Regions from separate parts of the Acidovorax sp. Q11 genome, predicted to be linked through region 2. Evidence: predicted binding sites of a transcription regulator. Region 2 holds the regulator's gene; each other region holds the start of a gene.
What was found. The regulator sigma-54, encoded in region 2, starts transcription at its own class of promoters, with help from an activator protein. The targets are predictions, from matches to a motif close to TGGCANGNAANCTGCTTT.

Region 1 (7,590 bases), on a different contig from region 2:
CGCCACCATCTGAGCGAGGGTGTCGAACAGTGCCTCGCTCTCCTGCGGGGTGAGCACGGCAGTGGGTTCATCCAGGATCAGGATGCGGGCGCCCCTGTAGAGCGCTTTCAAAATTTCGACCCGCTGGCGCTCGCCCACCGAGAGACTGCCGACCTTCGCATCGGGGCTCACTGGCAGGCCGAACTGCTGCGACACCGCCAGCAGCTTGGCGCGGGCATCGCTGCGGCGCGAGAAGGGCAACCACAGCGGCTCGCTGCCCAGCAGCACGTTGTCCAGCACGGTGAGGTTGTCGGCCAGCGTGAAGTGCTGGTGCACCATGCCAATGCCCGCCGCCAGCGCCGCGCGCGGTTGGCCGGGCGGCAGGGGCTGGCCGAAGACGTCGATGCTGCCTTCGTCGGCCACGTAGTGCCCGAACAGGATGGACATCAGCGTGGACTTGCCCGCGCCGTTTTCGCCCAGCAGGGCCAGCACTTCGCCGCGCGCCAGGGTCAGGCTGATGCTGTCGTTGGCGACGAGCTTGCCGAAGCGTTTGGTGATGCCCGACAGGCGCAGGACGGGCGACATTTCAGTACACACGGGGTTGCATGCTTTCCGGGGTCTGCACAACTGGCGCGGACCAGGCCAGTGGACGCCGCGCAAGGGCCGCCCCGCTGCCTAGGCGGCGCTTCGCTTGCGTGCGCTGGCATCGTCCCACCGCCCGCAGTGCGCAGCACTGCGAGAGCGGGGGAAAGCGGCGTAGCCGCTCAGTGGGGTGTTTCTGCTTCACTTCCAGGCCGCCAGAAACGCGCGCAGCACCTTGGCAGAATTGGCCGCCGCCAGGCCCATGAAGGTGCCCATTTCGTTCTCACTCTCGCCACCTCCCGCCAGATCGCTCAGCGAGCGGAAGGCGATGTAGGGCACGCCATTGCTGTGCGCCACCATGGCGGTGGCGGCGGTTTCCATGTCGAGCACGTTGGCCTCGAAGGTCTTGAAGGCGTATTCGCGGAAGGCCTTGTTGTCCACAAAGGCCTGGCCCGACACGCCGTTGCCGCCCACCACGAGTTGCGGGCGCTGTTTCAGACAGGTGGCGGCCAGGCAGTGTTCCAGGCCCACGTTCTGCAGGCTGCGGGCGGTGGCCAGCATTTTGGGGTCGGCTTCGAACCAGAACTTCTTGCTGAGTTGGGGGTTGGCAGCCGATCGCACCTCCACCGGGCGCGGGTGCATCATGCCGAAGGCGGGCATCGTCAGCTCGCTTTTCATCCAGGCGGGGGCGCTGTACTGGCCGGGTTTGTCTTCACGCGCCATCAGCCATTCCATGTACTGGCCCCACTGCGCGGGCACCGTGACATCGCCAATGTGCAGGCTGGGGTTGACGCCGCCCGCGATGCCGCTGAAGACCACGTGGCTCACGTTGAAGCGATCCAGCACCAGCTGGGTGTTCATGGCCGCGTTGGTCATGCTGATGCCCGAGAGGAAGACCACCACGGGTTTGCCTTCGAGCGTGCCGGTGGTGAACTCCACGCCGTTGATGCTGTGTTTGGCGGGCCGCTGCACCTGGGGCAGCAGCACGGTCAGCTCGGGGGCAAAGGCGGAAATGACGGCGATGCGGGGTGTGTCGTCCAGCCGCACGGTCTTGCCTGAGGGCGCGGATGCACAACCGGCGAGTGCGCCAGTCAGTGCCAGTGCTCCCAGCAGGCGGGTGAAATGAGAGGCGACGGAGTGGCGCAATGGGATGGACGAGGAGGTGGTCATGGGCATACCAGGCAGGGTAAGAGACGTACGGGTAACGACAACAAAAAGGGCCACCGCGATGAGTGGTGGCCCAGGTGTTTACCCGCTTTGTCTCGCATGGGTGATTTGGAGTGGCTGACAAAGCGCAGCGCAGCGGTTCTGGCTAGGCGCTGTGTCGCAGGCAGTACTGCAAGTACGACAAGACACAGCAACAACGCCAGAAGAGTTTTGTCATCCACTCCTCTTACTTGGCCGTGGACTTGGGCTGGCTTTCGTCCACCTTCACGGTGAACTTGCCCGCCAGGATGTCGGCCTCTTTGCCCTTGACCTTGGCGACGATGTCGGCGGGGATCTTCTTCTCGAACGTGCCCAGGGGGGCGAGTTCGGAGCCCTTGTGTTTCATCATCGAGTACGGGCCGTAGTCCTCGGGGGTGAACTTGCCTTCCTTGACCAGCTTGAGCGCGCGGTCGATGCTGGGCTCCATGTGCCAGATGGCCGATGCCACCACCGTGTCGGGGTACTTGTCCTGGGTGTTGATCACGTTGCCGATGGCGAGCTTGCCCTTTTCCTTGGCCGCATCGCTCACGCCGAAACGCTCGGCGTAGAGCACGTCGGCGCCCTTGTCGATCATGGCGAAGGTGGCTTCCTTGGCCTTGGGTGGGTCAAACCAGCTGTTGATGAAGGTGATGGTGAACTCGACCTTGGGGTTGGTCTCTTTGGCACCCGCCATGAAGGCGTGCATCAGGCGGTTGACCTCGGGGATGGGGAAGCCACCCACCATGCCGATCTTGTTGGACTTGGTCATGCCGCCCGCGATCATGCCGCTGAGGTAGGCGGGCTCCTGGATGTAGTTGTCAAACACGCTGAAGTTGGGCGCCTGCGGCTTGCCCGACGAGCCCAGCAGGAAGGAAGTCTTGGGGAAGTCCTTGGCCACCTTGCGCGCGGCGGCTTCCACCGCAAAGGCCTCGCCCACGATGAGCTGGTTGCCGCCCGTGGCGTACTCGCGCATCACGCGCTCGTAGTCGGCGTTGCTCACGTTTTCGCTGGCCTTGTATTCGATCTCGCCCCGTGCTTCGGCGGCCTTGAGCGCCTTGTGGATGCGGCTGACCCATTGCTGCTCGAAGGGCACCGTGTAGATCGCCGCGACCTTGAGCTTGGCTTGCGCGAAAGCGGCGCTGGGTGCCAGGCCGACAAGGGCGGACAGGGCCAGCGAGGTGGACAGCAGATGGCCAGTGAAAACGCGGCGAGAGCTCATGGGGTGGTTCCTTCAGTCGGTTCAGTCAGGCAAAAGGGGGTTGGGGGCCCGGCAAGCCGGTGCATACGCACAAGCAATTTACGCGCCAAAAGCGGGGGCGGGGCCTGCTGCAGTCTGCCAGAGGATTGAACCAGGTGGTAAAAATTTTGCGCTGGGCGGGTGGTGCGTCGCCACGGGGTTGTGGGATGGGGCAGGCACAAAAAAGCCGCCCGAAGGCGGCTGCTGGTGGCAGGGCGGGGGCAGCACTTACTTGGTGCCAAAAATCCGGTCGCCCGCATCACCCAGGCCCGGCAGGATGTAGCCGTGGTCGTTCAGCTCGCGGTCGATGGCTGCGGTGAAGATCGGCACGTCGGGGTGGGCCTTTTGCAGCGTGGCCACACCTTCGGGGGCGGCCAGCAGGCACACGAACTTGATGGAGCGGGGGTTGAGCTTCTTCAGGCGGTCCACACAGGCGGCGGCCGAGTTGCCGGTGGCCAGCATCGGGTCGACCACGATGATGTCGCGCTCTTCCATTTCGGACGGCATCTTGAAGTAGTACTCCACAGGCTGCAGCGTGGCGGGGTCGCGGTACAGGCCGATGTGGCCCACGCGGGCACCGGGCACCACGTTCAGCATGCCGTCGAGGAAGCCGTTGCCCGCGCGCAGGATGGAGACCAGCACCAGCTTCTTGCCGTCGATGACCTTTCCAGTCATGGTCTCCAGCGGGGTTTCAATCTCGATGTCCTGCAGCGGCATGTCGCGCGTGACTTCGTAGGCCATCAGGGTGGAGAGTTCGCCCAGCAGGCGGCGGAAGCTGTTGGTGCTCGCGTCCTTCTTGCGCATCAGCGTGAGCTTGTGCTGGACGAGGGGGTGGGTGATGACGGTGACGTTGCTCATGGAGAACCTGAAAGAGGGGCCGAGGGTGCTGCGCCGGTGCGCAGTCCACCTCGGCCAGACTGTAAAAAGTGGGGGCTAGTCTGCCAGAAACCGGGCGAGGCGCGGCAAATCGACGTTGCCTCCGCTCACGATCACACCCACGCGCTCGCCCTGCAGCAGCTTGGCGCCGTTGTCCTCGCCCGAGAAAGCCTGCACGCCTGCAAAGGCCAGGGCGCCCGTGGGTTCGACGACCACTTTCATGCGCTGGGCAAAAAAGCGCAGGGCTTCGATGAGCTGCTGGTCGCTCACGGTGACGATGTCTTCGACATGGTCGCGGATGATGGGGTAGGTGAGTTCGCCCAGGCTCGGTGCCTGCGCACCATCGGCAATGGTGTGCGGATTGGGGATGCGCACGATGTGGCCCGCGCGCAGCGACTGCTGGGCGTCGTTGGCCGTCTCGGGCTCGACGCCGATCACCTTGCACCGGGGCGCCAGTGCCTGCGCGGCCAGCAGGCTGCCCGATAGCAGGCCACCGCCGCCCAGGCAGACAAACAGGTAATCAAGCTCGGGCACCTCCTGCAGCAGCTCCAGGGCGGCCGTGCCCTGGCCCGCAATCACGTGGGGGTGGTCGAACGGGGGAATCAGCGTCATGCCACGCTCGTGCGCCAGCTGGCGGCTGATGGCTTCGCGGTCTTCGCTGTAGCGGTTGTAGGTGACGACCTGGGCACCATATTCGCGCGTGGCGGCCATCTTGGAGGTGGCGGCGTCTTCGGGCATCACGACCAGTGCAGGCATGTCCAGCAGCCGGGCCGACAGGGCAATGGCCTGCGCATGGTTGCCGGCCGAGAAGGTGAGTACGCCATGCTCGCGCTGCGCGTCGCTGAACTGGGCCAGTGCGTTGTAGGCGCCCCGGAATTTGAAGGCGCCCGTGCGCTGCAGGTTCTCGCACTTGAAGAACAGCTTGGCGCCCAGCCGCTCGTCGATGGTGTTGCAGCGCATTACCGGCGTGTGGTGCGCCACGCCCGCCAGCCGCCGGGCAGCGGCGGCCACGTCGTCATGGGTGGGCAGGCTCACGGGGTGGGGCATGCTGGGCACAGTCATGGTGGCGTCCTTGCTGCGGGGCGTGGGCCGCCCCGGGTTTCCACATGATAGCCCCTTGGGTCCAGAGTTGGCGCAAAAATAGCTGCCAGCGCGCGATGGGTAAGCGCTGGCAGCTATGAATTTGGTAGTGTTCGAGGCGTTTCCGTGTTTTGCTTTGTCTCGGCCCTCGGCCCTCCGAGCCCACGCCACAGGCGATCGGGCGATCCTGCAATCTGGGGCCGTGTCTTCAGCCCCATTCGCCAGCTCCGTTCGCCAGCCCTGTCCTCAGCCCTGTTCGCTGAACCGGATCAGCGGCGCGAGCGCAGGGAAGTCGCCCGCGCGCTTTTGCTTCATCGCCGTGACCGACTCCATCACATGCCGGTTGCTCCAGATGGCGCCCTGCAGCCAGCCCATCTGGCGCAGGCTGTCTTCCACGCTGTGGTCGCGCGCGTAGTTCACGGCCTGCTTGGTGCCCCAGATGGCGACGGGGGGCTTGCTGGCAATCTCTTGCGCGCACTGCAGCGCGGCGGCCACCATGGCTTCGTGGGTGTCGAAGACTTCGTTGACCAGGCCGTAGCCCTGAGCCCTTTGCGCGCTCAGGCGGCGGCCGGTGTAGGCCAGCTCTTTCACCACGCCCAGCGGGATGAGCTTGGGCAGGCGCTGCAGCGTGCCCACGTCGGCCACCATGCCGATGTTGATCTCCTGAATGCAGAAGAACGCGTCGGCCGTGGCGTAGCGCACACAGGCGGTGGTGACCATGTCCACCGCGCCGCCAATGCAGCCGCCCTGGATGGCCATGATGACGGGGATGCGCAGGCTCTCGATGCGGGTGAAGGTGGCCTGCATGTCGGTGAGCAGGTCAAAGATGGCGGCGCGGCCCTCGGGGCTTTGGTCGTCCATGGTGATGGCGCCGCCAAAGGTTTCGAGCGCCATGCCTGCGCTGAAGTGTTTGCCGGTGCTGCTGATGACCAGGGCGCGCGCCTCGCCGCTCTTGTTCAGCTGGGCCAGCACCTCGTCCAGCTCGCGCCAGAAGGTGGGGTGCATGGTGTTCATGGCCTCGGGGCGGTTCAGCACCAGGTGGGCCACATGGTGGGTGATGCTGAGGGAGAAGCAGGTGAGGGTGGTGTTCATGGGCCGTCACTGTAGACCCGCTGGCCGCAGGCGGGTCGTCGCCTGGGCGACTTTGCATGATTTTGGCCCTCTCCGCCTGTCTGTATTGGGTTGATTGCTATCAAAAAACGGAGCATTCATCGGCGACCCGATCAGTCACCGCCCCCGCCGCCGCAGCCACCACCGCCATCTCCACCGCCATCCCCGCCACCACCGTCCGAGCTTTCGGCGCCGCCAAAGTCGCCTGCGCTGCCGCTGTAGCTGCCGTCCGAGAAGCTGGTGCCGCAGTAGCTGTCGCCGCCGCTACCACCCGCGTCGCTCTTGCGGGCGATGTCGGAGCAGTCGGGCACGTAGGTGAAGCCCCCGGCAATGGCGAACTTGGTATCGAGCGCAAACAGCAGGGGCAGGCGGCTGGGGGCCTTGGGGTCGATGGATTCTTCCTTGCACACCCAGTACCAGCAGCGGCGCAGGCCATCGTTGTGGCGGGCTTTTTTGCCCAGCGCTTCGGCCGGGGTGTGGTGCAAAAAGAAGCCCAGGGCGTTGTGGCACCACAGTTTGTAGGCCTGCGTGTGCAGGATGAACTCGTGCCACAGCGCATCCACGGCCCTCGATGGCATGGCCACAAAGTCCTTGTTGCTGCGCAGGCAGGCCATGAAGAACTGGCGCAGGCCGCGCTCCACCAGCGCACAGTCGCGGGGGCTCAGGTGGGGGTAGGTCTCGCGCAGTTTGCGCTGCAGAAAGCGGGGCAGAGGGGCTTCACGGATGTAGCGCTCGCGCACGACGGTGGTCCAGCGGATCAGAACCACGGTGAGCAGCACCGTGACAAACACATAAAGCAGCCAGATCCACTGGAGCTTCCACACCCCCGCAAACACCCCGACAAAAGCCAGCACCCACAGGATGATGGCCGCCTGGACCACCTTGTTGCCCCAGCGCACCAGGGCGTGTTCTACGCGTTGCATCGTGTCCCTCCTTGTTGTTGTGTGTTTCGGCCATTGCACGGCCGCAATGTGACCAAATCGTGACAAGCGCGTGGCATTGTCGCCAGCCTGTCACAAGGCCACCACACCTTCGGAGGGCAGTGGGTGGCAGCGGGGCGGTGGCTGTTTGTTGGGCTCCGCCGTCGCGCTACCCCTTTTCCCTTCAGCGGCGCTTGCTGCCGCCGCCGAAGATGCCGCCCAGCACGCCGCGCAGGATCTCCTTGCCCACGTTGGTGCCCACGGTGCGCACGGCCGACTTGGCCATGGTCTGCACCAGGCCGTCCTTGCGCCCGCCGCGCGGGCCGGTGGTGCCAAACAGCAGGTCGTTGAGGAAGCTGCTTTCCTGCGGCTGGGCCCCGCCCGGCGCTGTGCCTACGGGGCTGGCACCACCCGCTGTGCGGCTGGCAGGCGTGCCTGCGGGTGCGGGCGGGGCGTTTTCGGCGCGGCCCTTGAGTTTTTCGTAGGCGGATTCGCGGTCCACGGTGGTTTCGTACACACCGGCCACCAGGGAGCTGGCCATCAGCGCCTGCCGCTGCTGTGGGGTGATGGGGCCCAGCTGGCTGCCGGGTGGCAGCACAAACACGCGTTCGGTCACGCTCG
Region 2 (7,590 bases):
CTACCTCGAATCCAGCCTGTACACCAGCGGCCGCGTCGAGGCCACGGTGAACAAGCTCGTCGCCAACGGCAAGACCTATGAGCAGGACGGCGCGCTGTGGCTCAAGTCCACCGACTACGGCGACGACAAGGACCGCGTCATGCGCAAGCAGGACGGCTCCTTCACCTACTTCGTGCCGGATGTGGCGTACCACATCGCCAAGTGGGAGCGTGGCTTCACCAAGGTCGTCAACATCCAGGGCACGGACCACCACGGCACCATCGCCCGCGTGCGTGCCGGGCTGAAGGCGGCCGATGTCGGCATTCCGCAGGGCTACCCCGACTACGTGCTGCACACCATGGTGCGTGTGGTCAAGGGCGGCGAAGAGGTCAAGATCAGCAAGCGCGCGGGCAGCTACGTCACGCTGCGCGATTTGATCGAGTGGACCAGCAAGGACGCGGTGCGCTTCTTCCTGCTCAGCCGCAAGCCCGACACCGAGTACACCTTTGACGTGGACCTGGCCGTGGCGCAGAACAACGACAACCCGGTGTACTACGTGCAGTACGCGCATGCGCGCATCTGCTCGGTGCTGCGCGCCTGGCAGGAGGCGGGCGGTGCTGATGTGGCGTCGCTCAAGGATGTGGACCTGTCGGCCCTGGAAGGCCCCCAGGCCCAGGCACTGATGCTGCAACTGGCCAAATACCCCGAGATGCTGACCGCCGCTGCCGACGGAGAGGCCCCGCACGACGTGACCTTCTACCTGCGCGACCTGGCCGCCAGCTACCACAGCTACTACGATGCCGAGCGCATCCTGGTGGACGACGAAGTGGTGAAGAAAGCTCGCCTGGCGCTCGTCGCCGCCACCGCCCAGGTATTGCACAATGGCTTGGCCGTGCTGGGTGTTTCAGCTCCAGCCAGAATGTAAGCAGTTACTACCAATATGAAAAAGCAACAGACGGGCGGGACCATCATCGGCTTTATCGTCGGTGTCATCGTGGGCCTGGGCGCTGCGCTGGCGGTGGCCGTGTATGTGACCAAGGTGCCGGTGCCTTTTCTGAACAAGGGCGGCGGGCGCACAGCAGACATGGACGCCGCCGAGTCGCAGAAGAACAAGAACTGGGACCCGAACTCGCCGCTGTACGGCAAGAACCCGGCCCGGCCTGCAGCGCCGCCCGTAGCGGCTGCCGCTTCGGCGCCGGCCTCGGCTGCAGCACCTGCGCCTGAGGTGCGGGCTGCTGCGTCGGCCCCCAAGCCCGCTGCCAGCAAGCCCGAGGCCGCCAAGGCCGAAACCAAGCCGGGTGCCGACCCGCTGGGCGACCTGGCCGTGGCCAAAGCCGCCGCCAAGGGCAATGTGGACCCGTTTGACTACTTTGTGCAGGCCGGTGCCTTCCGCACCCAGGCCGATGCCGATGCCCAGCGCGCCAAGCTGGCCATGATGGGCTGGGAAGCCCGCGTGAGCGAGCGTGAGCAAAATGGCCGGGCGGTGTTCCGCGTGCGTGTGGGCCCCTTCACCAAGCGCGACGATGCCGAGCAGCTCAAGGAGAAGCTCGACGGCGCCGGGCTGGAGTCGGCGCTGGTGCGCGTCCAGCGCTGATGCGTCAGACTTCGGGCGCTGAACTTTTTGCGGGGGCATGGCTCCCATCCCCCAGACCTGAACTAGGAGAGTCTTTGCCATGAAACGCCGTGAGTTTTCTTTGTCCGCTGCTTCGGCAGTCGCCGCTTCCGCCCTGACGCTGCCCGTCGCCACCCCCGCGCTGGCCCAGGCCCGCCAGTTCAAGGAGGGCAAGGACTACAAGCGGCTGGACAAGCCCGTGGCGCCCGATGCACCGGCCGGCAAGGTCGATGTGATCGAGTTCTTCTGGTACAGCTGCCCCCACTGCAATGTGTTCGAACCCACGCTGGACGCCTGGGTCAAGGCCGCGCCCAAGGATCTTTTCATCCGCCGCGTGCCTGTGGCCTTCAATGCCAGCTTCGTGCCCCAGCAAAAGCTGTTCTACACCCTGGAAGGCATGGGCAAGCTCGAAGCCCTGCACGCCAAGGTGTTCCGCGCAATCCATGTAGAAAAGGCCAAGCTGGCCAAGGACGACGAGATTTTTGCCTGGGTAGCCCAGCAGGGTGTGGATGCCGCCAAGTTCAAGGAAGTCTACGCATCGTTCACCGTCTCCAACCAGGTCCGCCGCGCCTCGCAGCTGCAGGACGCTTATGGCGTGGAAGGCGTGCCCTCCATGGGCGTGGCGGGCAAGTTCTACACGGACGGCACCATGGCCGGCAACATGCAGAACGTGCTCCAGGTCGTGGAAGCGCTGGTCAAGCAAAAGTAAGCCCCGGGCTGCCCTGGGCACAAGCTCCTTAGCGCCAAAGGCCCTGGATACCCGATGAAGAAAGCCCGCTGATGCGGGCTTTCTTCATGGAGGGCGCGTGGGGATGGCTACAATGAACTGCAAGATTCGTGCCCTATGAACCACCGCCTCCTTCCGACCCTCCTGCTCGCGGCCCTGGCCTGCCTTCATGGCGTGGCCCACGCTGAAAAAGCCGACCGCGCCAAGCCCATGAACATCGAGGCCGACGCGTTGCGCCACGATGAACTCAAGCAGACCAGCGTGTTCTCGGGGCGCGTGGTCATGACCAAGGGCACCATCGTGCTGCGCGGCGCGCGGCTGGATGTGCGCCAGGATGCCGATGGCTACCAGTTTGGTGTGGTCACAGCCGAAGCAGGCAAACGCGCCTTCTTCCGCCAAAAGCGCGACACCTTGCCCGGCGCGCCCGACGAGTACATCGAAGGCGAAAGCGAAGTCATCGAGTACGACGGCAAGGCCGATAACGTGCGTTTCATCACCCGCGCCGAGCTGCGCCGCTACCGGGGCGCTGCGCTCAGCGACGAGATCACGGGTGCCGTGATCGTCTACAACAACCTCACCGACGTGTTCACCGTGGACGGCCAGCGCGCCCCCGCCACCAATGCGGCAGGCGATGCCCCGGCCCCCGGCAACCGCGTGCGCGCGGTGCTGGCGCCCAAGGACCCGCCCGCTGGTGCTGCAGCGCCTGCGCCGGCCGCCCCCGGCGCCGCACCCGTGCTGCGCCCCAGCAACAGCCTTGGCGGCGGCTCCAAGTGAGCGCAGTGCCCGTCCATCCCGGCCCTGACACCCAGGCCGGCAGCCGCCTGGAGGTGCAGCACCTGGCCAAGTCGTACGGCAGCCGCAAGGTCGTCAAGGACGTGTCGCTGGTCGTGCAAAAAGGCGAGGTCGTGGGGCTGCTCGGCCCCAACGGCGCGGGCAAGACCACCTCGTTCTACATGATCGTGGGCCTGGTGCGCAGCGATGCGGGCGACATCCGCATCGACGGCCATTCGGTGGCCCACATGCCCATTCACCGCCGCTCGCGCCTGGGGCTGTCGTATCTGCCGCAGGAAGCCTCGATTTTTCGCAAGCTCACGGTCGAAGAAAACGTGCGCGCCGTGCTGGAGCTGCAGCGTGGCGATGACGGCCAGCCGCTCTCGCGCGACGCCATCGAGGAGCGCCTGACGGCCTTGCTGGAAGAGCTGCGCGTGCAGCACCTGCGCGCCTCGCCCGCGATGGCCCTGTCCGGTGGCGAGCGCCGCCGGGTGGAGATCGCCCGCGCCCTGGCCACACAGCCGCGCTTCATCCTGCTGGACGAGCCCTTTGCCGGCATCGACCCCATCGCCGTGATCGAGATCCAGCGCATCATCGGTTTCCTCAAGGCGCGCGGCATTGGCGTGCTCATCACCGACCACAACGTGCGCGAGACCCTGGGCATCTGCGACCACGCCTTCATCATCAGCGACGGCCGTGTGCTGGCGCAGGGCACGCCGTCCGAGATCGTGGACAACGCCGAAGTGCGCCGGGTGTACCTGGGCGAACATTTCCGCATGTGATGAAGCCTGGCCTGTCGCTGCGCGTCTCGCAGCACCTTGCATTGACCCCCCAGCTGCAGCAGTCCATCCGGCTGCTGCAGTTGTCCACACTCGAACTCTCGCAGGAAGTCGAGCAGATGCTCGACGAGAACCCGTTCCTCGAATGCACGGCCGAAGAGGCGCCGCGCGAGGAGTTTGGCCTGGAAGCCGCCGACACCCCCGCGCAAGCCGACGAATACAGCGCTGAAGATGCTATATTTTCAGGAGCTGCAAGTGCAAGCACAGCGGGCGCAGAGGGCCAAAATGATGCCGAATCGCCAGGCCCTGGCGCCGACGAACCCGACTGGAGCGGCGACGGCACGGTAGAGATGGCGCCCAACGACGCCGAGTGGGGTGGCGACGCCCCGGCCCGCACCCGCAACGATGCGGAGGGCGACGACGCCGACGCCACCGAACTGGCCCGCTCGCACGAATCGCTCACCGCCTTTTTGCACCGCCAGGCCCTGTCGCTGCGCCTGTCCGAGGTGGACTGCGCCGCGCTGCGCTTCCTGATCGAATCCCTGAACGACGACGGTTACCTCGAAGAGCCGCTCGAAGAACTCGCCATCGCACTGGCCGGGCTGGACGACCTGGAGCAGATCGAGGAGCTGGTGCACCGCTTTACCGTGGCGCTGCGCCTGCTGCAAAGCCTGGAGCCCACGGGCGTGGGCGCGCGCAACCTGGCCGAATGCCTCACGCTGCAGCTCAAGGCGCTGGACGCCGACGAAGAGGCCGACCCCGACACCGTGCAGACGGCGCTCACCATCTGCCAGCAGCCGCTGGAGATGCTGGCCCGCCGCGACATCCGCCGCTTGACCCAGCTGTGTGGCGACGGCGAAGAGCGCACCCGCGCCGCCATGGCGCTGATCGCCCGCCTGGAGCCTCGCCCCGGCCGCAAGTTCGTCGATGTAGAGCGCAACATCATCATCCCCGACGTCATCGTGCGCAAAGCTGGTCGCGCCAACGGGCGGGACGGCCAGCACAACTTCATCGTGCAGCTCAACCCCGACGTGATGCCCCGCCTGCGTGTGCACGACATCTACGCCGGCGCGCTGCGCGGCCACAAGGGCGGCGAGGGCCACCAGGGCATGCAGCAGCGGCTGCAGGAGGCGCGCTGGTTCATCAAGAACATCCAGCAGCGCTTTGACACCATCCTGCGCGTTTCGCGCGCCATCGTCGAGCGGCAGAAGAACTTCTTCACCCACGGCGAACTCGCCATGCGCCCCCTGGTGCTGCGCGACATCGCCGACGAACTGGGCCTGCACGAGTCCACCATCAGCCGCGTGACCACGGCCAAGTACATGGCCACGCCCATCGGCACCTACGAGCTGAAGTACTTCTTTGGCTCTGGCCTGGGCACGGAAACCGGTGGCAATGCGTCCAGCACGGCCGTGCGCGCACTGATCAAGCAGTTCGTGTCGGCCGAAAGCCCCACCAAGCCGCTGTCGGACAGCCAGATCGCCGAGATGCTCAAGGAGCAGGGCATTGAATGCGCACGCCGCACGGTGGCCAAATACCGCGAGGCGCTCAAGATTGCGCCCGCCAATTTGCGCAAGGCGCTGTAGCGCTCAACGCGTTGAAGGGCGCGAGGGCTGCTTGAACGCCCGCCGCCAGGTTACTTGCGTGCCATGAACACCGCGTCATACGCCTGGGGTGTGAACCCGGCGATCTTCTGGCCGTTGGTCAGCAAGACCGGCACGCCCCTGGCGCCCAGCTGCTTGAACGCCGCCTTGCCAGAAGGCGTGTCGATGTCCAGCTCCCGATACGCGATGCCTTTGCCCGCCAGATAGGATTTGGCCGCCTTGCAGTAGCCGCACCAGGTCGCCATGTAAAGCACCACATCGCCCCTGGGGGCTGCGGCTGGCGGCGCGTCGGGGGCGGCTGCCGCCTGGGGCGCGGGCGATGCGCCCGGCACCACACTCACCGGCAGGTTCTCCAGCTTCATCGTCTTTTCCACGGCACCTGTCACAGGGGGCTTGTCGCTGTACACGACCCTGCCGTCTGCGCCCACCGATTTGTACAGCGTCTGGGCGCCTGCGCCCCAGGGCGTGGCGGCCAGCACCAGCACGGTCAGCAGGGTCCGATAAAAAGGGCGCATGGGGGGCTCCGGTAAAATCCGCTGCCCGAGAGCATACGAGACAAGGGGCATGGGGCCTGCAAGGTCCTTATGCCACCAACCCGCATTGCGACCCATGGCGTCTTGGCGTGCTGAGCCGCCCCACCACCGGTGGCCCTGCAGGCACCCTGCGGCACACGCCGCGCACCACTCCCCGCGCAGGCTAGTGCTCTCCGCTTCCTTTTTTCCTACCCCTGTCCGCCACCATGGCCCGCATTGTTTTTGACCTCCCCCCGCACTTCGGCTTTGCCACCGAGCTGCAGATCTACATCAGCCACGTGAACCAGGGCGGGCACCTGGACAACGCGCAGCTGCTCAGCCTGGTGTCCGAAGCGCGCGTGCGTTTCTTCCAGTCGCTGGGCTACCCCGAGGCGGATGTGGGCGGCCTGTCCATCGTCGTCGGCGACATCGTGGCGCAGTACAAGTCCGAGGGGTTCCATGGCGAGACCATGCGGGTGGAGATGGCCCCGGCAGACTTCAACCGCTACGGCTTCGACCTCGTGTTCTGCATGACCGAGAAGACCTCCGGCCGCGAAGTGGCACGCGGCAAGATCGGCATCGTCTTCATCGGCAAGGCCGACCGCAAGGTGGCGTTGATCCCCGAATCCATCCGCCAATTGCTGTTAGCCCGCGCAGGTGAGCCCGGTTCCCCCGCAGTGCCCGAGCGCGTATCCTCCCCATCGACATGAACCAACTCCAACTTTTCCTTCCTTGCGCTGCGGGCGTCGAGGGCTTTCTGGCCGACGAGGTGCATGGCATCACTGGCCTCACGGGGCAAGACCTGCTGGTAGGCCGGGGTGGCGTGCTGCTGCGCGCCTCGTGGCGCCAGGCCATGCAGCTCAACCTGCACAGCCGCCTGGCCCAGCGCGTGCTGGTGCAGCTGGCGCACCGCCCGTACCGTTCCGAAAACGACCTCTACGCCATGGCCAGCGATGTGGCCTGGGAGATCTGGTTCACCACGCGCCAGACCTTCAAGGTCGAGGTGACCGCCCAGCACAGCCCGTTGCAGAGCCTCAACTTTGCGGGCCTCAAGGTCAAAGATGCCGTGGCCGATCGCTTCCGCCACAAGAGCGGCGTGCGGCCCGACGTGAACACCCAGTGGCCCGATGTGCGCATCCACCTGCACCTGACCACCGACGAGGCCACGATCTACATCGACACCTCGGGCGAGCCGCTGTTCAAGCGCGGCTGGCGCGAGGACAAGGGCGACGCGCCGCTCAAGGAAACCCTGGCCGCCGCCATGATCGCCGCCAGTGGCTGGGACCCGCATGGCGACAACCCCCAGCCCCTGTACGACCCCTGCTGCGGCAGCGGCACCATCGTGGTCGAGGCCGCACAGATCGCCTGCCGCATCCCGGCGGGCATGTTGCGGCGCTTTGCGTTCGAGAAACTGCTGCCGTTCCAGGCGCATGTCTGGGGTGCTATTAAAAACGAAGCTGAAAGCGCAATACAGACCAGCGCAGTGCCCATTTTTGGCAGTGATGTGGCCTTCCGCATGGTCGATTTTGCGCAGCGCAATGCCGAGCGCGCCGGTGTGGCCGAGGCTGTACAGCTGCGCGGCGGCGACGCCCTGCAGCGCATGCCG
Region 3 (7,590 bases), on a different contig from region 2:
TCGCCGCGCGATGCCAATATCTTCTGCGTGAGGTCACCCGCCGCCATGCGGTTGGCCCACACCAGCATCTGGGACAGGGGCGCCACCGTGACCTGGTGCAGGTAGACCGCCATGCCCAGTGCAAGCACCACCACGCCCAGCCACGCAGCCCCCGAGGCCAGCGACAGCGCATGCCCCCCCAGCAAGGCGGCACACCACGAGGCCACCACCAACAGCAAAGTGCACACCATCATCTTGCCCATAGGGCCCAGCGCGAGCGCCCGGCCCACGCGGCCCCACAGGGTTTCTTTGACCAGCTGGCCTGCCGACAGCCGGTGCACCAACGTGCCCGCCTGCTTCTCGGACTGCATCTGCTTGTACAGCGCGTCTGCCCCCTGGATCTGCTCGCGCGTGGCCTCGGTGCGCACCGACATGTAGCCCGTGGGCTGGTCGCCCTGCATCAGCGGCGTGACGTTGGCCATCACCCAGTAGAAGGAGCCGTCCTTGCGCCGGTTCTTGACCGCTGCCGACCAGGGGATGCCCTTGGCGATGGTCTCCCACATGTCGCGGAAGGCCTCTTCGGGCATGTCCGGGTGCCGGATCATGTTGTGGGGCTGGCCCAGGAGTTCTTCTTTTTCGTAGCCGCTGACCTCGATGAACATCGGGTTGCAGTACAGGATGCGGCCTTTGAGATCGGTGGTGGACACCAGAGTCTGGCCTCTGGGAAGCGCGTATTCGTGCGTGCTGACGGGCAGATTGACGCGCATGAAACCCCTCCTTGTGAAAAACCTTATCAACCCAGAAAAAACCTGAACTGAAAAAAGCATCGGAAAAGCCGGGTTCATCCTATGGCGAAAAATTTTTTCCGCAACAATTAAATAGCCACGCACTGCGTTTTCACCAAAAGAGTGCGCACCTCCAGCGCCCTGCCCCAAAGCGTGGCAACCCCTCGATCAAACGCTCATTTTTTTATAGCAATTAATCGAATATGGACGCGCGGTAACGGCCATTATTTGCGCAAACCCTCAACGCACCCATGCTGGCACAGGCATTGCTTGCAGATTGGTGCGGTCAACGCTGGCCGTGTGTCAGCCCGGTGCAATGGCGGATTGGGCGAACAGGACGATGGCGTCTTCATGGAATGCAAACGGGCTGCAAGGCCTGCGCGATCCATGCAGGCGCCTTTTTTGTTTTTTGCCCCGGCTGAGGAAGTCCTTCAGCCCTTTTGTGCACGATCGCCATGCTTCAATTCCGCGAGTTCCTCAAGTCCGGCCATGCCCCCACGCTCTGGTCGTCTTTCCTCTACTTCGGTTTCTCGTGCGCTGTCTGGGTGATCAACGGTGCCATGGCACCGTTCATCCGCGACAGCTTCCAGCTCACACCCACGCAGATGGGCATGATGCTCTCCATCCCCATCTTTGCCGGTGCGCTCATGCGCTTTCCGCTGGGCATCCTGGCGCAGTACATCGGGCGCAAGAACGCTACGCTGGTCGAGATGGCGGGCATTTTTGTGGCCATGGGCTATGGCTACCTTTTTGTGCACGACTACGGCGACCTGCTGGCCATGGGCATCCTGCTGGGCGTGGCCGGGGCCAGCTTTGGCGTGGCGCTGTCACTGGGCTCGGGCTCGTTCCCGCCCCGCTACAAGGGCCTGGCCATGGGCATCGTGGGCGCTGGCAACGTGGGCACGGCCGTGGCCGCCCTGCTGGCCCCGGCGCTGGCCCAGAAGTTCGGCTGGCAGGCTGTGTACGGCTTTGCCGCGCTGAGCGTTGCCGTGCCCGCCATCGTGATGGCGGTGTATGCCAAGGAGCCCTCGGACCTGCCGGCCCATTCGAGCTTCCGCGAACACATCGCCTGCCTGTTTGAAAAAGACGGCTGGGCATTCAGCCTGATCTATGCCGTGACCTTTGGCGGCTTCATTGGCCTCACCACCTTCTTGCCCAGCTATTTTTACGACCAGTTCCATGTGAGCAAGGTGCAGGCAGGCCAGCTCACCATGCTGGCGGCCTTTCTGGGCGCGGCGCTGCGCGTGTTTGGCGGCTGGCTGTCGGACCACTGGGGCGGCGTGAACACGCTCACCGGCGTGCTGGCCATCACGGCCGTGAGCATGGTGCTGTGTGGCCTGGCCGAGAACTCGCTGCCCATCACGATGCTGCTGTTCCTGGTGTGTTTTGCAGCACTGGGCGCGGGCAATGGCGCGCTGTTCCAGCTGGTGCCCCTGCGCTGGCCCCTGACCACGGCGGTGGCGGGTTCGATGATTGGCGAGATCGGCGCCCTGGGCGGCGGCCTGATCCCCAGCGGCATGGGCATCTCGCGCCAGTACACCGGCACCTACCTGTGGGGCTTCGTGGGCATTGCGGTGTGTGCGCTGGCCATGCTGGTACTGCTGCGGGTGATGCAGATCCGCTGGACGCGGACATGGGCTGAGAAAGGTGGACGTGCGCGTAGCGCATGACCGGCGTAGCCGGTGAGCGCGCAAGCGCTCGCCACACTTCCGGCAAAAGGGCGGTCGGGCACGCAGTGCCTGAGCTTGCGCAGCCAGCCAATGCGCAGCATTGCCCGCCCTTTCGCTAAAAAGGTGGACGTGCGCGAGCACGTAAGCGCGCAGCGCGTGAACGGCGCGGCGCTCCACCAGCACGCATTCAAAAAGCAGGTCGATGCCGCCCTGAAAATTCAAACAAAAATCGGCTCTTCCGCGCTCTGCATAAGCGCAAAAAGCTATATTTTCAGTAGCAATCTCCGACCTCCGCACTACCTCGGCAAAAACAGCAGCCAATAAATCAGCAGCAGATTCACCAGCACACTCACCGCCAGCGCGATCTTCCACAGGGCGGTGGCGTCGCGCTGCATCAGCGGCTGCGGGCCGGTGGCTGACAGGGGGCGGGATGCGCCGCGCTCCAGCGCCAGCAGCAGCTCCTCGGCGGTCTCGAAGCGCTGGGCGCGGCTGCGTGCCACGGCCTTCAAGGCAATCTGGTCCAGCCAGATGGGCACGCCGGGGTTGTGGCGGCTGGGGGCCAGCGGGTCGCGGTGGTAGCGACCCAGCTGGTACTGCACCACCTCGCCATAGGGCAGGCGCCCCTGGCTCAGCAGCTGGTAGAGCGTGACGCCCAGCGCAAACAGGTCGCTGCGCGCATCGGGCAACTGGCCTTCGGTGTCACCGTTTTTTTCGTAGCCCGGCCATTGCTCGGGGTTCATGTAGCTGGGCGTGCCTGCGTGCAGCTGGCGCGTGGCCTCAGGCTCGCGGCCCGACAGGGCCACACCCAGGTCGAGCACGCGAAGCACGCCGTCGTCGCCCAGGTGCAGGTTGTCGGGCTTGATGTCGCGGTGCACCACGCCCTGGCGGTGCAGCCAGCCCAGCACCTGCGCCGCCTGCATCACCACGGTCACGGCCTGGGTCACGCCCAGGTGCTGGCGGCTGCGCAGGCGCTGGCCCAGGGTTTCGCCCGCGTGCCAGTCGTACAGCAGGTAGAACGCGCTGGCGCCCGGTCCGCCTTGCCCGTCATCGGCGGGCCAGGTGTTGAGCCGCGCCAGGTGGGCAGCGGCCTGGCCCGACTGCATGCGCCGCGCCACCCAGGCCTCGTGCGCGAGGGTGGCGCGCTCTTCAGCATCGTGGGCACGCGTGGGCAGCAGGGTCTTGAGCGCATAGAGGCGCTGCGTGGCCGGGTCGCGCACCTGGTAGATGCGGTGGATGCCGCTGTCGGCCACCAGCGCCGTGACCACCAGGCCATCGACCTTATCGCCCACCTTGAGCAGGGGCAGCACGGGCAGGTCCTGCGCGCGGCGGGACTCGTCCTGCAGCGTGGCCTCCAGCGCGCCCTGCACCCGCACCACCAGCGCGGTCACGTTGTCGCTGCTGCCCCGGCGCAGCGCGGCCTGCACCAGCTCGTCGCTGAGCGCCTGCGCCGCCACGCCCTCCTGGCGCAGCAGCTGCCGCAGCTCGCGCTCGGGCAGGCTGCCATGCACGCCGTCAGACAGCAGCACGAACAGATCGCCGCTGTGCAGCTCGCCCTGGCTGTAGTCCACCACCACATGGTCGTCAAGCCCCATGGCGCGGGTGAGCTGGTGCGCAAAATCGCGTTGCGCCATCACATGGTCGGCCGTGAGCTGCTGCAGACGCCCGCCGCGCAGCAGGTAGGCACGGGTGTCGCCCACATGGGCCAGGGTGTACGACTGGCCGCGCAGCACCAGCGCCGTGAGCGTGGTCAGGCCCACGGCAGGCTGGCGGCGCCGGTTCATGGAGGCCAGCCAGCCGTTATGGGCATTCAGGATGCGGTCCAGCGCCACGGTGGTGTCCCAGGTATCGGGGGTGGCGAAGTAGTCGCCCACCAAGGTGCTCACCGTGGTCTGGGCGGCCTCTCGGCCCTTGCCGCCCGTGCTCACGCCATCGGCAATGGCGGCAATGGCGCCACGCTCGCGGTCGCGCCCCTGCCCGACCACCAGGGCGGCAAAGTCCTCGTTCACCTCATTGCGGCCGGCCAGCGAGGCCTGGCCCACATCCAGTTCAAAGCTCATGCACCAGCTCCACGCAGGTTTTGTGCCCAAGGTGGTGCACGCCGGGGCCTGGCCGTCCACACCAACTTGCGCCTTCGACGGCCCCCGCCCCGGAACACCCCCCGGGCCCACCCCAGATCAGTGCAAGGAATCTGGCACGGCCATTGCTTAACAAGGGCAAGGGCCGGGCAGGCCCACGCAATTCAGCAGTGCAAAGGCGCACGGAGGAGTTGTACGGACGAAGGCGTCCCCACATGCGGTTTCGAGACCTCGGAGCAGCATCGTGTGGACGCCTTTTTTGTTTTGCGCATCGCCCCGGCGATGGAACCGATGGAGTCATGATGAAAAAGCTCAAACTGGTGATGGTGGGAAACGGCATGGCCGGTGTGCGCACGCTGGAAGAGCTGCTCAAGATCGCCCCCGATCTGTATGACATCACGGTGTTCGGTGCCGAGCCCCACCCCAACTACAACCGCATTCTGCTGTCCCCGGTGCTGGCAGGCGAACAAACCATCGACGAGATCATCCTCAACGACTGGTCGTGGTACGCCGACAACCACATCACGCTGCACACCGGCTTCACCGTGACCGACGTGGACCGCGTGCGCCGCGTGGTCAGTGCCACCCGCAAGGACGGCGACGTCATCACCGCAGAATACGACCGCCTGATCATGGCCACGGGCTCCAACCCGTTCATCCTGCCGATCCCCGGCAAAGACCTGAAGGGCGTGCTGGCCTACCGCGATATTGCCGACACCCAGGCCATGATCGACGCGGCCGCCACGTACAAACATGCCGTGGTCATCGGTGGCGGTCTGCTGGGCCTGGAGGCCGCCAACGGCCTCATGAAGCGCGGCATGCAGGTCACCGTGGTGCATGTGGGCGACTGGCTCATGGAGCGCCAGCTCGACGACGTGGCCGGCAAGATGCTGGAGAAGTCGCTGCAGGAGCGCGGCATGCAGTTCCTCATGGGTGCGCAGACACAGGAACTGGTAGGCAACGCCGACGGCCGCGTGGCCAGTGTGAAGTTCAAGGACGGCACCCAGGTGCCCGCCGACCTGGTGGTGATGGCCGTGGGCATTCGCCCCAACACGCAGCTCGCCGAAAAAATGCGCCTGCACGTGAACCGCGGCATTGTGGTGAGCGACACGCTGCAGACCACCACCGACGCCCGCATCTACGCCGTGGGCGAATGCGCGGCGCACCGGGGCATTGCCTACGGCCTGGTGGCCCCGCTGTTCGAGCAGGGCAAGGTGCTGGCCAACCACCTGGCCGAGTTCGGCATCGGCCGCTACCAGGGCTCACTGACTTCCACCAAGCTCAAGGTCACGGGCATCGACCTGTTCTCGGCCGGTGACTTCCAGGGCGGCGAGGGCACCGAAGAGATCGTGATGAGCGACCCCTTTGGTGGTGTGTACAAGAAGCTGGTGCTCAAGGACGACAAGCTGGTGGGCGCCTGCCTGTATGGCGACACGGTGGACGGCAGCTGGTACTTCAAGCTGCTGCGCGACGGCCGCAGCGTGACCGACCTGCGCGACAAGCTCATGTTTGGCGAATCGCACCTGGGCGACACCGGCCACCAGGGCCAGAGCAAGGCGGCTGCCATGCAAGACAGCGACGAGGTCTGCGGCTGCAACGGCGTGACCAAAGGCGCGATCTGCAAGGCCATCAAGGAAAAAGGCCTGTTCACGCTCGACGAGGTGCGCAAGCACACCAAGGCCAGCGCCAGCTGCGGCTCGTGCACCGGGCTGGTGGAGCAGATCATCATGTTCACGGCGGGCGGCGACTACAGCGCCACGCCCAAGACCAAGCCCATGTGCGGCTGCACCGACCACGGCCACCAGGCCGTGCGCGACGCGATCCGTACAGCCAAGCTGGTGAGCATTGCCGAGGTGTTCAAGTTCATGGAATGGAAGACGCCCAATGGCTGCGCTACCTGCCGCCCGGCCGTCAACTACTACCTCATCAGCACCTGGCCCAAAGAGGCCAAGGACGACCCGCAAAGCCGCTTCATCAACGAACGCAGCCACGCCAACATCCAAAAAGACGGCACCTACAGCGTCATCCCGCGCATGTGGGGGGGAGAGACCACGGCCGACGAGCTGCGCCGCATTGCCGACGTGGTGGACAAGTACAAGATCCCCACCGTCAAGGTCACGGGCGGCCAGCGCATCGACCTGCTGGGCGTGAAGAAGGAAGACCTGCAGAACGTCTGGAAGGACATCGGCATGCCCAGCGGCCATGCCTACGCCAAGGCCCTGCGCACGGTGAAGACCTGCGTGGGCAGCGAGTGGTGCCGCATGGGCACCCAGGACAGCACGCAGATGGGCAAAGACCTGGAAAAGGCCATGTGGCGCATGTACGCCCCACACAAGGTCAAGTTTGCCGTGTCGGGCTGCCCGCGCAACTGCGCCGAGGCGGGCATCAAGGACGTGGGCATCATCGGCGTGGACAGCGGCTGGGAGATGTATGTGGCGGGCAACGGTGGCATCAAGACCGAAGTCGCACACTTCTTCACCAAGCTGAAAACCGCCGAGGAAGTGCTGGAGTACACCGGCGCGTTCTGCGAGCTGTACCGCCAGGAAGGCTGGTACCTGGAGCGCACCGTGCACTACGTGGACCGCGTGGGGCTGGACTACGTGAAGAAGCGCATCCTCGACGACCACGCGGGCCGCAAGGCGCTGTGGGAGCAGCTGCAGTTTGCGCTGGACGGCGAGCCCGATCCCTGGTTCGAATTTGACAAGGCGGCCGTGGACACGCGCCAGTTTGCGCCCCTGGGCGCCTGATCGGAAAGGAGCCTCCCCATGCAACGCCGCACCCTTCTGACCTCTGCAGGCTACACCACGGCCTGGGGCGCCCTGGGCCTTCTGGTGCCTGCGGGCAAGGCCCAGGCCGAGGTGGCCGATCTGAACGACGCCATCAACAAGGCCGGCCGCCAGCGCATGCTGAGCCAGCGCATGGGCAAGGCCTGGCTGGCCCTGGCCCACAAGGCCGACACCCCGGCGGCACGCGCCGTGCTGGAACAGTCCCTGGCGCTGTTCGAGCGCCAGCTGGGCGAGTTGAAGGCCTTTGCGCCCTCGCCTGCCATCCGCGAGACCTATGTGAAGCTGGAAGGCGCCT
Region 4 (7,590 bases), on a different contig from region 2:
AGCCCAGCGACCACACACCGGTGGTGGTGACCCTGGGTTGATTTGCTACTGATTCAATAGCTTTCAAGGTAATAGGGGCGCGCGCAAACAGCCTTTTTTTCTTGATTTTTGAATCACCAAAGCCAAAGAGCCCCTGGCAGCTTGCCGCTGCCAGGGGCTCTTTTCTATTCGGCTATCCGACTGTCAGGCGGGCGCTCACGCCTCGTCGGGTGCGTCCAGCCCCAGTTCCTGGATCTTGCGCGTGATGGTGTTGCGCCCAATGCCCAGGCGCTGTGCGGCTTCCATGCGGCGCCCATGGGTGGCTACCAGGGCCGTGCGGATCAGGCGCGACTCAAAGCGCCGCGTGAGTGCATCCCACACCTCCGGCTGGCCGCCCGCCAGCAGCTTTTGCGCTTCGGCTTCCAGCGCCTGCTCCCAGCTGTGGGCCGTGGCTGCGGGGGCCGCTACAGCAGCGTCGGCCGACCAGGACGGCACAGCGGCAGGCATGGACGCAGGCACCGGCCCAGCGGGGTGCAGCCCTCCTACCATTTCGGCGGGAGGCTGCGGCGCGGCGGGGGCCTGCACCACAGGCACCACAGCGGCCAGCGGCGCCACGGGCATGGATGTGACCGTGGCCGCAGGCTCGGCGCCCGCCGTTGCACGCACCGGCGGCTGGTAGACCGGCGCCTCCAGCACCTCGGGGGGCAGGTCTTGCAGGGAGATCACCTGCGCGGGTGCCATCACTGTCAGCCAGTGGCAGATGTTCTCCAGCTGGCGCACGTTGCCGGGGAAGGCGAACTGCTCCAGCCGCGCCAGTGCCGAATCGGCAATGCGCTTGGGTTCCACGCCCAGCTGCCGCGCGCTTTGCTGCAGAAAGTGGCGCGTGAGCATGGGCACGTCTTCGTGCCGCTCGCGCAGCGCAGGCAGGCGCAGGCGGATCACGTTGAGGCGGTGGAACAAGTCCTCGCGGAAGCCGCCTTCCTTGACGCGCTGCTCCAGATTCTGGTGGGTAGCGGCAATCACGCGCACATGGGCCTTGACGGCTGCATGGCCGCCCACGCGGTAGAACTGGCCGTCGGACAACACACGCAGCAAGCGCGTCTGCAGGTCAAACGGCATGTCGCCGATTTCATCGAGAAACATGGTGCCGCCCTCGGCCTGCTCGAAGCGGCCGCGCCGCTGGGTCTGCGCGCCGGTGAAGGCGCCGCGCTCGTGGCCGAAGAGTTCGCTCTCCAGCAAGTCCTTGGGGATGGCAGCCGTGTTGATGGCCACAAAGGGGCCGTCTGCCACGGGCGAATGCTTGTGCAGCGCGCGCGCCACCAGCTCCTTGCCCGAGCCCGATTCGCCGGTGATGAGCACCGTGACCTGGCTTTGCGACAGCCGCCCGATGGCGCGGAACACGTCCTGCATGGCGGGCGCCTGGCCCAGCATTTCGGGGGGCGCGGTCTGGCGCTCTTCGGTGACTTCTTCGCGCTGGCTTTCTTCCACCGCGCGGCGGATCAACTCCACCGCCTTGGGCAGGTCAAACGGCTTGGGCAGGTATTCGAACGCGCCGCGCTGGAAGGCCGACACAGCGCTGTCGAGGTCGGAATACGCCGTCATGATGATGACGGGCAGGCCGGGCTGCAGCTCACGCACCTTCTCCAGCAGTTGCAGGCCCGAGCCCCCGGGCATGCGGATGTCGCTCACCAGGACCTGGGGGCCCTGGCGGGCTGGGTCGCCTGCGGTGACATCGGCCAGTGCGCCCAGCACTTCGCGGGGGTGCGTGAAGCTGCGCGTGGGCAGGTTCTCGCGGGCCAGCGCTTTCTCCAGGACGAAGCGGATCGAGGGGTCGTCATCTACTATCCAGATCGGCTTCATATATTTTTCTTACCTTCCCTGTGGTTGCGTGTCAGGGACCATCGTGCGCTTTTAAGGCAAGGGGATCAGGATGCGGAAGTCGGTGCGACCCGGTACGCTGTCGCATTCGATCAACCCATGGTGGCGCTGTACGAAGGTTTGCGCCAACGTCAGCCCCAGCCCTGATCCGCCGTCCCGCCCCGACACCAGTGGATAAAAAATCCGTTCCTTGATGGCGTCGGGTACGCCCGGTCCGTTGTCGATGACATGCAATTCCAGTGCCAGCCGGTAGCGCTGGCGGCCGAACGTGACCTGGCGGGCCACGCGCGTGCGCAGCGTGATCACGGCATCGCCCGCAGCAATGCGGTCGGTGAGCGCCTGGGCGCCGTTTTGCACGATGTTCAGCAGCGCCTGGATGAGCTGGGCGCGGTCGCCCCGGAACTCGGGGATAGAGGTGTCGTAGTCGCGCTGGACCTTGAGGCCCTGAGGGTATTCGACCAACACCAGCGAACGCACGCGCTCGCACACCTCATGGATGTTCACGTCGCCCACCAGGTGCGGGTGGCGGTGGGGTGCCAGCAGCCGGTCCACCAGGCTTTGCAGGCGGTCTGCCTCGTGGATGATGACCTGGGTGTATTCGGTGAGCTCGCGGTTGTCGAGCTCCATCTCCAGCAACTGCGCCGCGCCCCGGATGCCGCCCAGCGGGTTCTTGATCTCGTGGGCCAGGTTGCGGATGAGTTCCTTGTTGGCCTGGGCCTGGTCGCGCAAGCGCTCTTCGCGGTCCTGGCGGGCCTGCTGCTCCAGCGGCCACAGCTCCACCAAAATTTCGCCCACCTGTTCGGCATCGGCCACGTTGACGTGCACGGGCACGGGCTCCTGGTGCAGGCGCTTCAAGCTGGCCTCGTAGCGCAGCGCGGCAAAGTCCTTGCCCCGGGCGCCTGCCAGGGCGGTCTGCAGCAAGGCGGGGTCGGTAAAGAAGGTGGAGAAGTCCGCGCCCTCCAGGGTGCGTCGCGACAGGCCCAGCGTGTTTTCCAGGGCTGCGTTGGCAAACTGCACGGCGCCATCGGCGCGCAACACAGCCACCAGGGTGGACATCAGGTCCAGCGAATGAAAACGCCCGGTGTCGGTGCCGGGGAGTTCAGGGGATGAAGGGACACTCACACGCAGGAGGGTTGTTGGTTAGTTGGCGGGTGCAGGCAGGCGGGCGATCTCGCGCTTAATGCCGGCGATGTCACTTTCGCTGCGGGCCACGCTGGCCTTGAGTTCGGCCGTGCGCTCCGTGTAGCGCTGGGGGTTGCGCAGGTCGAGCGCGTTGCGCTCAGGGGCGCCGTTGTTGTATTCCTTGACGAGGTCGGCATGGCGCGACTCGGCCTTGCGCAGCTCGGACTCCAGGATGGCGCGTGCATCGGAGTCGCGGGCCTTTTGGTCGTTGTTGCTGACCTTGGGCGCAGAAGAAGGCGACGTGGCCGCACCACCACCAGAGGAAGACGAGGGAGCAGGCGCCGCACCCGATGCAGGCCGGGTGCCCTGCACCACGGTGACATTGCCCCCTTCCACCAGCCTGCAGCCGCGCTCCTTAGCCTGGGTGGCGTTGTTGGTGTATTCGTTGCCGCAGCGGTAGATACGGTCTTGTGCCCAGGCGGCCGGGGCCGTGGAGGCAATGAGGAGCAGGGTGAAGAGCGTTTTTTTCATTCAGGTTCCTCGCATGGACATGCAGGAGAGAAAGGAGTATCCACCAATCGCCACACATCGCCAATCAAGCAAGGGCGGACCTGGGCAGGGGTTTATCCAAGGATGCAACACCCGCCACCTTGGTTCCGCCACGGGCCATGGAGATGTTTTCGGCCCCATAAAAAAAGGCGGCTTGCGCCGCCTTTTTCTGAGCAATGGTCTGCAGGCAGACGATTACAGCGAGTAGTACATGTCGTACTCGACAGGGTGCACGGCCATGCGGAAGCGGGTCACTTCGTTCATCTTCAGATCGATGTAGGCGTCGATCATGCTGTCGGTGAACACGCCACCCTTGGTCAGGAACGCGCGGTCCTTGTCCAGGTGCTCCAGGGCCTGGTCCAGGCTGTGGCACACGGTAGGCACCAGCTTGTCTTCTTCTGGGGGCAGGTGGTACAGGTCCTTCGTAGCGGCTTCGCCGGGATGAATCTTGTTTTCCACGCCGTCCAGACCCGCCATCAGCAGGGCTGCGAAGCCCAGGTAGGGGTTCATCAGTGGATCGGGGAAGCGGGCTTCCACGCGACGGCCCTTGGGGTTGGCCACGTAAGGGATGCGGATCGAAGCGGAACGGTTCTTGGCCGAGTAGGCCAGCTTCACCGGAGCTTCGAAGTGAGGCACCAGACGCTTGTAGCTGTTGGTACCGGGGTTGGTGATGGCGTTCAGGGCACGTGCGTGCTTGATGATGCCGCCGATGTAGTACAGCGCGAAGTCCGACAGACCAGCATAGCCATCGCCAGCGAACAGGTTCTTGCCGTCCTTCCAGACGGACTGGTGCACGTGCATGCCGGAGCCGTTGTCGCCGTGGTAAGGCTTGGGCATGAACGTGGCGGTCTTGCCATAGGCGTTGGCCACGTTGTGAATCACGTACTTTTGCAGGATGGTCCAGTCGGCGCGCTCCACCAGCGTGCTGAAACGGGTGCCGATTTCATTCTGGCCAGCGCCCGCCACTTCGTGGTGGAACACTTCGACCGGGATGCCCAGAGATTCGAGAATCAGGGACATCTCGGCGCGCATGTCTTGCGTGCTGTCAACGGGAGGCACGGGAAAATAGCCGCCCTTGACGGTGGGACGGTGGCCACGGTTGCCGCCTTCGAGCTTGGCGCCGGTGTTCCAAGGGGCTTCGTATTCTTCGATTTCGTAGAACGTGTTGTTGGGCTCGGTGCTCCAGCGCACGCCGTCGAAGATGAAGAATTCTGGCTCGGGACCGAAGTAGGCGGTGTCGCCCAGGCCAGAAGCCTTCAGGTAGGCTTCAGCGCGCTTGGCGATGGAGCGGGGATCGCGGTCGTAGGCCTTGCCGTCGGTGGGCTCGATCACGTCGCAGGTCAGGATCAGTGTCGTTTCTTCGAAGAAAGGATCGATGTTGGCCGTGCTGGGATCGGGGATCAGCTGCATGTCGGAGGCTTCAATGCCCTTCCAGCCGGCAATCGACGAACCGTCAAAGGCGTGGCCCGAAATGAACTTGTCTTCGTCGAAGTGAGAGACGGGCACCGTGGTGTGCTGTTGTTTGCCACGGGTATCGGTGAAACGGAAGTCAATGAACTTGACTTCGTTTTCCTTCACCATCTTCATCACGTCTGCAACGGTCTTGGCCATCAGGTTCTCCTGGGTAAAGCGCTTGTTGAAAAAAGATTTTGCCGAAATAAAAGCAGTTTGCGTGCCAGCCGAGTGCACTACCGCACTATGAAGGAGCGCCGCAGACTACGGGTTGGCACGGCATCTGCCCAAAAGCACCAAAACAGTGCAATCCATGGATCGAGCCTGAACATCACAGGTTGCGCACCAATTCGGGGCCGCAGTTTGCACCAAATTCGTGCAATCCTTTTTTCAGCTCCTGCCATGCGGCAGGAACCGACGGTGCAGGCCCTTTGACGCCCAGCTCGATATGCCGCCCGTATTGTGGATGATCCACGCTGGGCAGACTGAACACCCGCACCTGCGGGTGCATTTTTTCGATGCGTTCCATGAGAGGCGTCAACGCGGCCTCCATGGCGCCATAAACCACCACCGACTGCTCGGTCTGGGGCGTGCTGTTGAAGAATTCCGCGTAGTGCCGCTCCAGCACCCCTTCGATCATGGGCCAGGCCATCACGGGAAAGCCCGGCACAAAATGCACGGCCCCTCCGCCAGCCCCCTCGCAGCTGAAGCCGGGGATCTTGTTGTAGGGATTCGGAATGATGCGGGCCCCTGCCGGAAACACCCCCATGTTGAGCCGGTGGACGTTATCTGGTCGGTCGGCCTCGTAGGGTACGCCCTGCTCCCGCGCCACGTCCTGCATGCGTTCGCGGATCAGGGCCTCGGCCTCGGGGTGCAGCAGCAGTTCGCGCCCCAGGGCGCGGGCGGCACACTGGCGCGTGTGGTCGTCGGGCGTGGCGCCAATGCCCCCGCACGAGAACACCACGTCGCCCGATGCAAAGGCGCGCTGCAGGGTCGCCGTGATGCGGTCAGGGCTGTCGCCCACATAGTCCGCATAGGCCAGCGACAGGCCCCGTGCCGCCAGAAGCTCGATGACCTTGGGCATGTGCTTGTCGGCACGTTTGCCCGACAGGATTTCATCGCCCACGATGATGAGGCCGAAGGTGGGGGTCATGGTGCTGGATTCTCGGAGGACGAAGATGGGGCCGCAGGCAAGGCGGCCGCAGAGGATGCGGCGGGCAACGCGGGTGTTGCTGCTGCGGCAGGAGGCCCAACGGCATCCACCACGTTGGCGGTGGCCGCCAGGGGCGCCAGCCCGGCAGATTCGGCCCGCAGGCGCTGCAGTGCCGCCAGGCCGTAGTGGGTGAACCAGAGCGACGAGAACGCGAACACCAGGGTGTAGATCCAGATGGCCAGCGGAACCAGGATGAAAAAAACCGCCGCAAAAACGACCCCGGAGGCCCAGACAATGCTGGGCGCCGCCCCCAGGTAGCCGGTGATGATGCCGATGCCCAGCAGGCTGCTGCGATGGCGGCGGAATATCTCCTGGCGCTCTTCCTTGCTGGCATGGTCGGCCAGAGCATCAAACACCATGACCCGGTAAGTGAGCCAACCCCAGATCAAGGGTGGCAGCACCAGCACAAGCGGCGGCACCAGCCACAGTGGAACCGACACCACCAAGGCCACCAGCGCCAACAGAGTGGAGCCCACCGACCAGGCCACGCTGGCGATGAAGGAGCCGCCCTTCTTGCGCTCCAGGTTCGGAAAGCGCCGGTCGGCCACCAGTGCGACCAAGGCGGGTGTCATGAGCACCGCCACTGCCAGCAGCGATACCACCACCAGCACAGGCGCCACGGCCAGCACCACCATCAGGGGCGCCATCACGGCCGTCACATCCCCCAGGCCCCAGCCCTGCAGCCAGCTCCAGACGCTGGCGAGCAACGTGGAGGCGTCCAGCATCGCGCGCATGCCCTGGACCGCCGCATCCCAGTAGAAATAACCCAGGCCCAGCGCCAAAGCCACCATCAGCAGCAACGGCAAGACCGACAGGGCCACAACACGCGGCCGCAGGCAATAGACCGCAGCGCGCCAGAAAGAGTCAAGCAGAAGTCCCATGTCGACAAGCATACCTTGGGTGCCTATGGGAGGGAGACAAATCAGGCTTTGCCGAACAACCTCAGCACGCCCCGCCATTGCTGGGACCAGAACCCCTGGCCGTAGTCGCGCAACCGCCCTTTCGCATCGGGCTCGACCTGGTCGCGCACGCCGGTGGGGTCAAAGCGCCATTCGAAGTTGGCCGTGCGCATCAGCATGTCCCACCAGGGCAGCAGCACCCCGAAATTGTGGCCGCCCAGAACCACACGGGGTCCTTCGGACTTCGTACCGTCGGCTGCAGCCACCGCAGGCTTCACCGTCTCATGGCCAATGCCAATGCTGTGGTGCAGTCGGTGGAAACGTGGGCTGACCCACAGGCGCTCGCCCCAGCGGCCAAACCACAGACGCACATTGGCATGCTGAAAGCTCTCGCTGAGCTGGGTGATGGCCACAATGGCAATGAACTGCCCCGGGGCCACGCCAATCGCCTGCGCAACAACCACCAGAATCGTGTCCCGCAGCAGGTCGTCGAGCAGG

Region 1: the regulator sigma-54 is predicted to act here: its motif matches at 3,036-3,053, upstream of ACYZGB_RS04595 (BMP family protein).
Region 3: the regulator sigma-54 is predicted to act here: its motif matches at 4,624-4,641, upstream of nirB (nitrite reductase large subunit NirB).
Region 4: the regulator sigma-54 is predicted to act here: its motif matches at 5,189-5,206, upstream of glnA (type I glutamate--ammonia ligase).

What each region holds. Positions count from the first base shown of each region.
Region 1 covers NZ_JBUDZG010000003.1:187,946-195,535, reverse strand. Annotated here, with positions in the region: gene ACYZGB_RS04605 (ABC transporter ATP-binding protein) at 1-564, opposite strand, end outside; gene ACYZGB_RS04600 (5'-methylthioadenosine/S-adenosylhomocysteine nucleosidase) at 763-1,731, opposite strand; gene ACYZGB_RS04595 (BMP family protein) at 1,955-2,965, opposite strand; gene upp (uracil phosphoribosyltransferase) at 3,212-3,841, opposite strand; gene ACYZGB_RS04585 (threo-3-hydroxy-L-aspartate ammonia-lyase) at 3,917-4,921, opposite strand; gene ACYZGB_RS04580 (enoyl-CoA hydratase-related protein) at 5,186-6,031, opposite strand; gene ACYZGB_RS04575 (glycine-rich domain-containing protein) at 6,163-6,972, opposite strand; gene ACYZGB_RS04570 (helicase HerA-like C-terminal domain-containing protein) at 7,154-7,590, opposite strand, start outside.
Region 2 covers NZ_JBUDZG010000007.1:173,291-180,880, reverse strand. Annotated here, with positions in the region: gene argS (arginine--tRNA ligase) at 1-904, shown strand, start outside; gene ACYZGB_RS08870 (SPOR domain-containing protein) at 920-1,573, shown strand; gene ACYZGB_RS08865 (thiol:disulfide interchange protein DsbA/DsbL) at 1,653-2,300, shown strand; gene lptA (lipopolysaccharide transport periplasmic protein LptA) at 2,436-3,092, shown strand; gene lptB (LPS export ABC transporter ATP-binding protein) at 3,089-3,871, shown strand; gene ACYZGB_RS08850 (RNA polymerase factor sigma-54) at 3,871-5,454, shown strand; gene ACYZGB_RS08845 (glutaredoxin domain-containing protein) at 5,505-5,987, opposite strand; gene ACYZGB_RS08840 (acyl-CoA thioesterase) at 6,212-6,694, shown strand; gene ACYZGB_RS08835 (THUMP domain-containing class I SAM-dependent RNA methyltransferase) at 6,691-7,590, shown strand, end outside.
Region 3 covers NZ_JBUDZG010000027.1:12,202-19,791, reverse strand. Annotated here, with positions in the region: gene ACYZGB_RS17965 (methyl-accepting chemotaxis protein) at 1-746, opposite strand, end outside; gene ACYZGB_RS17960 (MFS transporter) at 1,220-2,434, shown strand; gene ACYZGB_RS17955 (hypothetical protein) at 2,525-2,758, shown strand; gene ACYZGB_RS17950 (protein kinase domain-containing protein) at 2,731-4,491, opposite strand; gene nirB (nitrite reductase large subunit NirB) at 4,812-7,256, shown strand; gene ACYZGB_RS17940 (type IV pili methyl-accepting chemotaxis transducer N-terminal domain-containing protein) at 7,275-7,590, shown strand, end outside.
Region 4 covers NZ_JBUDZG010000020.1:3,597-11,186, reverse strand. Annotated here, with positions in the region: gene xth (exodeoxyribonuclease III) at 1-41, shown strand, start outside; gene ntrC (nitrogen regulation protein NR(I)) at 196-1,839, opposite strand; gene glnL (nitrogen regulation protein NR(II)) at 1,891-2,913, opposite strand; gene ACYZGB_RS15650 (hypothetical protein) at 2,998-3,510, opposite strand; gene glnA (type I glutamate--ammonia ligase) at 3,724-5,139, opposite strand; gene ACYZGB_RS15640 (competence/damage-inducible protein A) at 5,312-6,133, opposite strand; gene ACYZGB_RS15635 (EI24 domain-containing protein) at 6,130-7,074, opposite strand; gene ACYZGB_RS15630 (sterol desaturase family protein) at 7,116-7,590, opposite strand, start outside.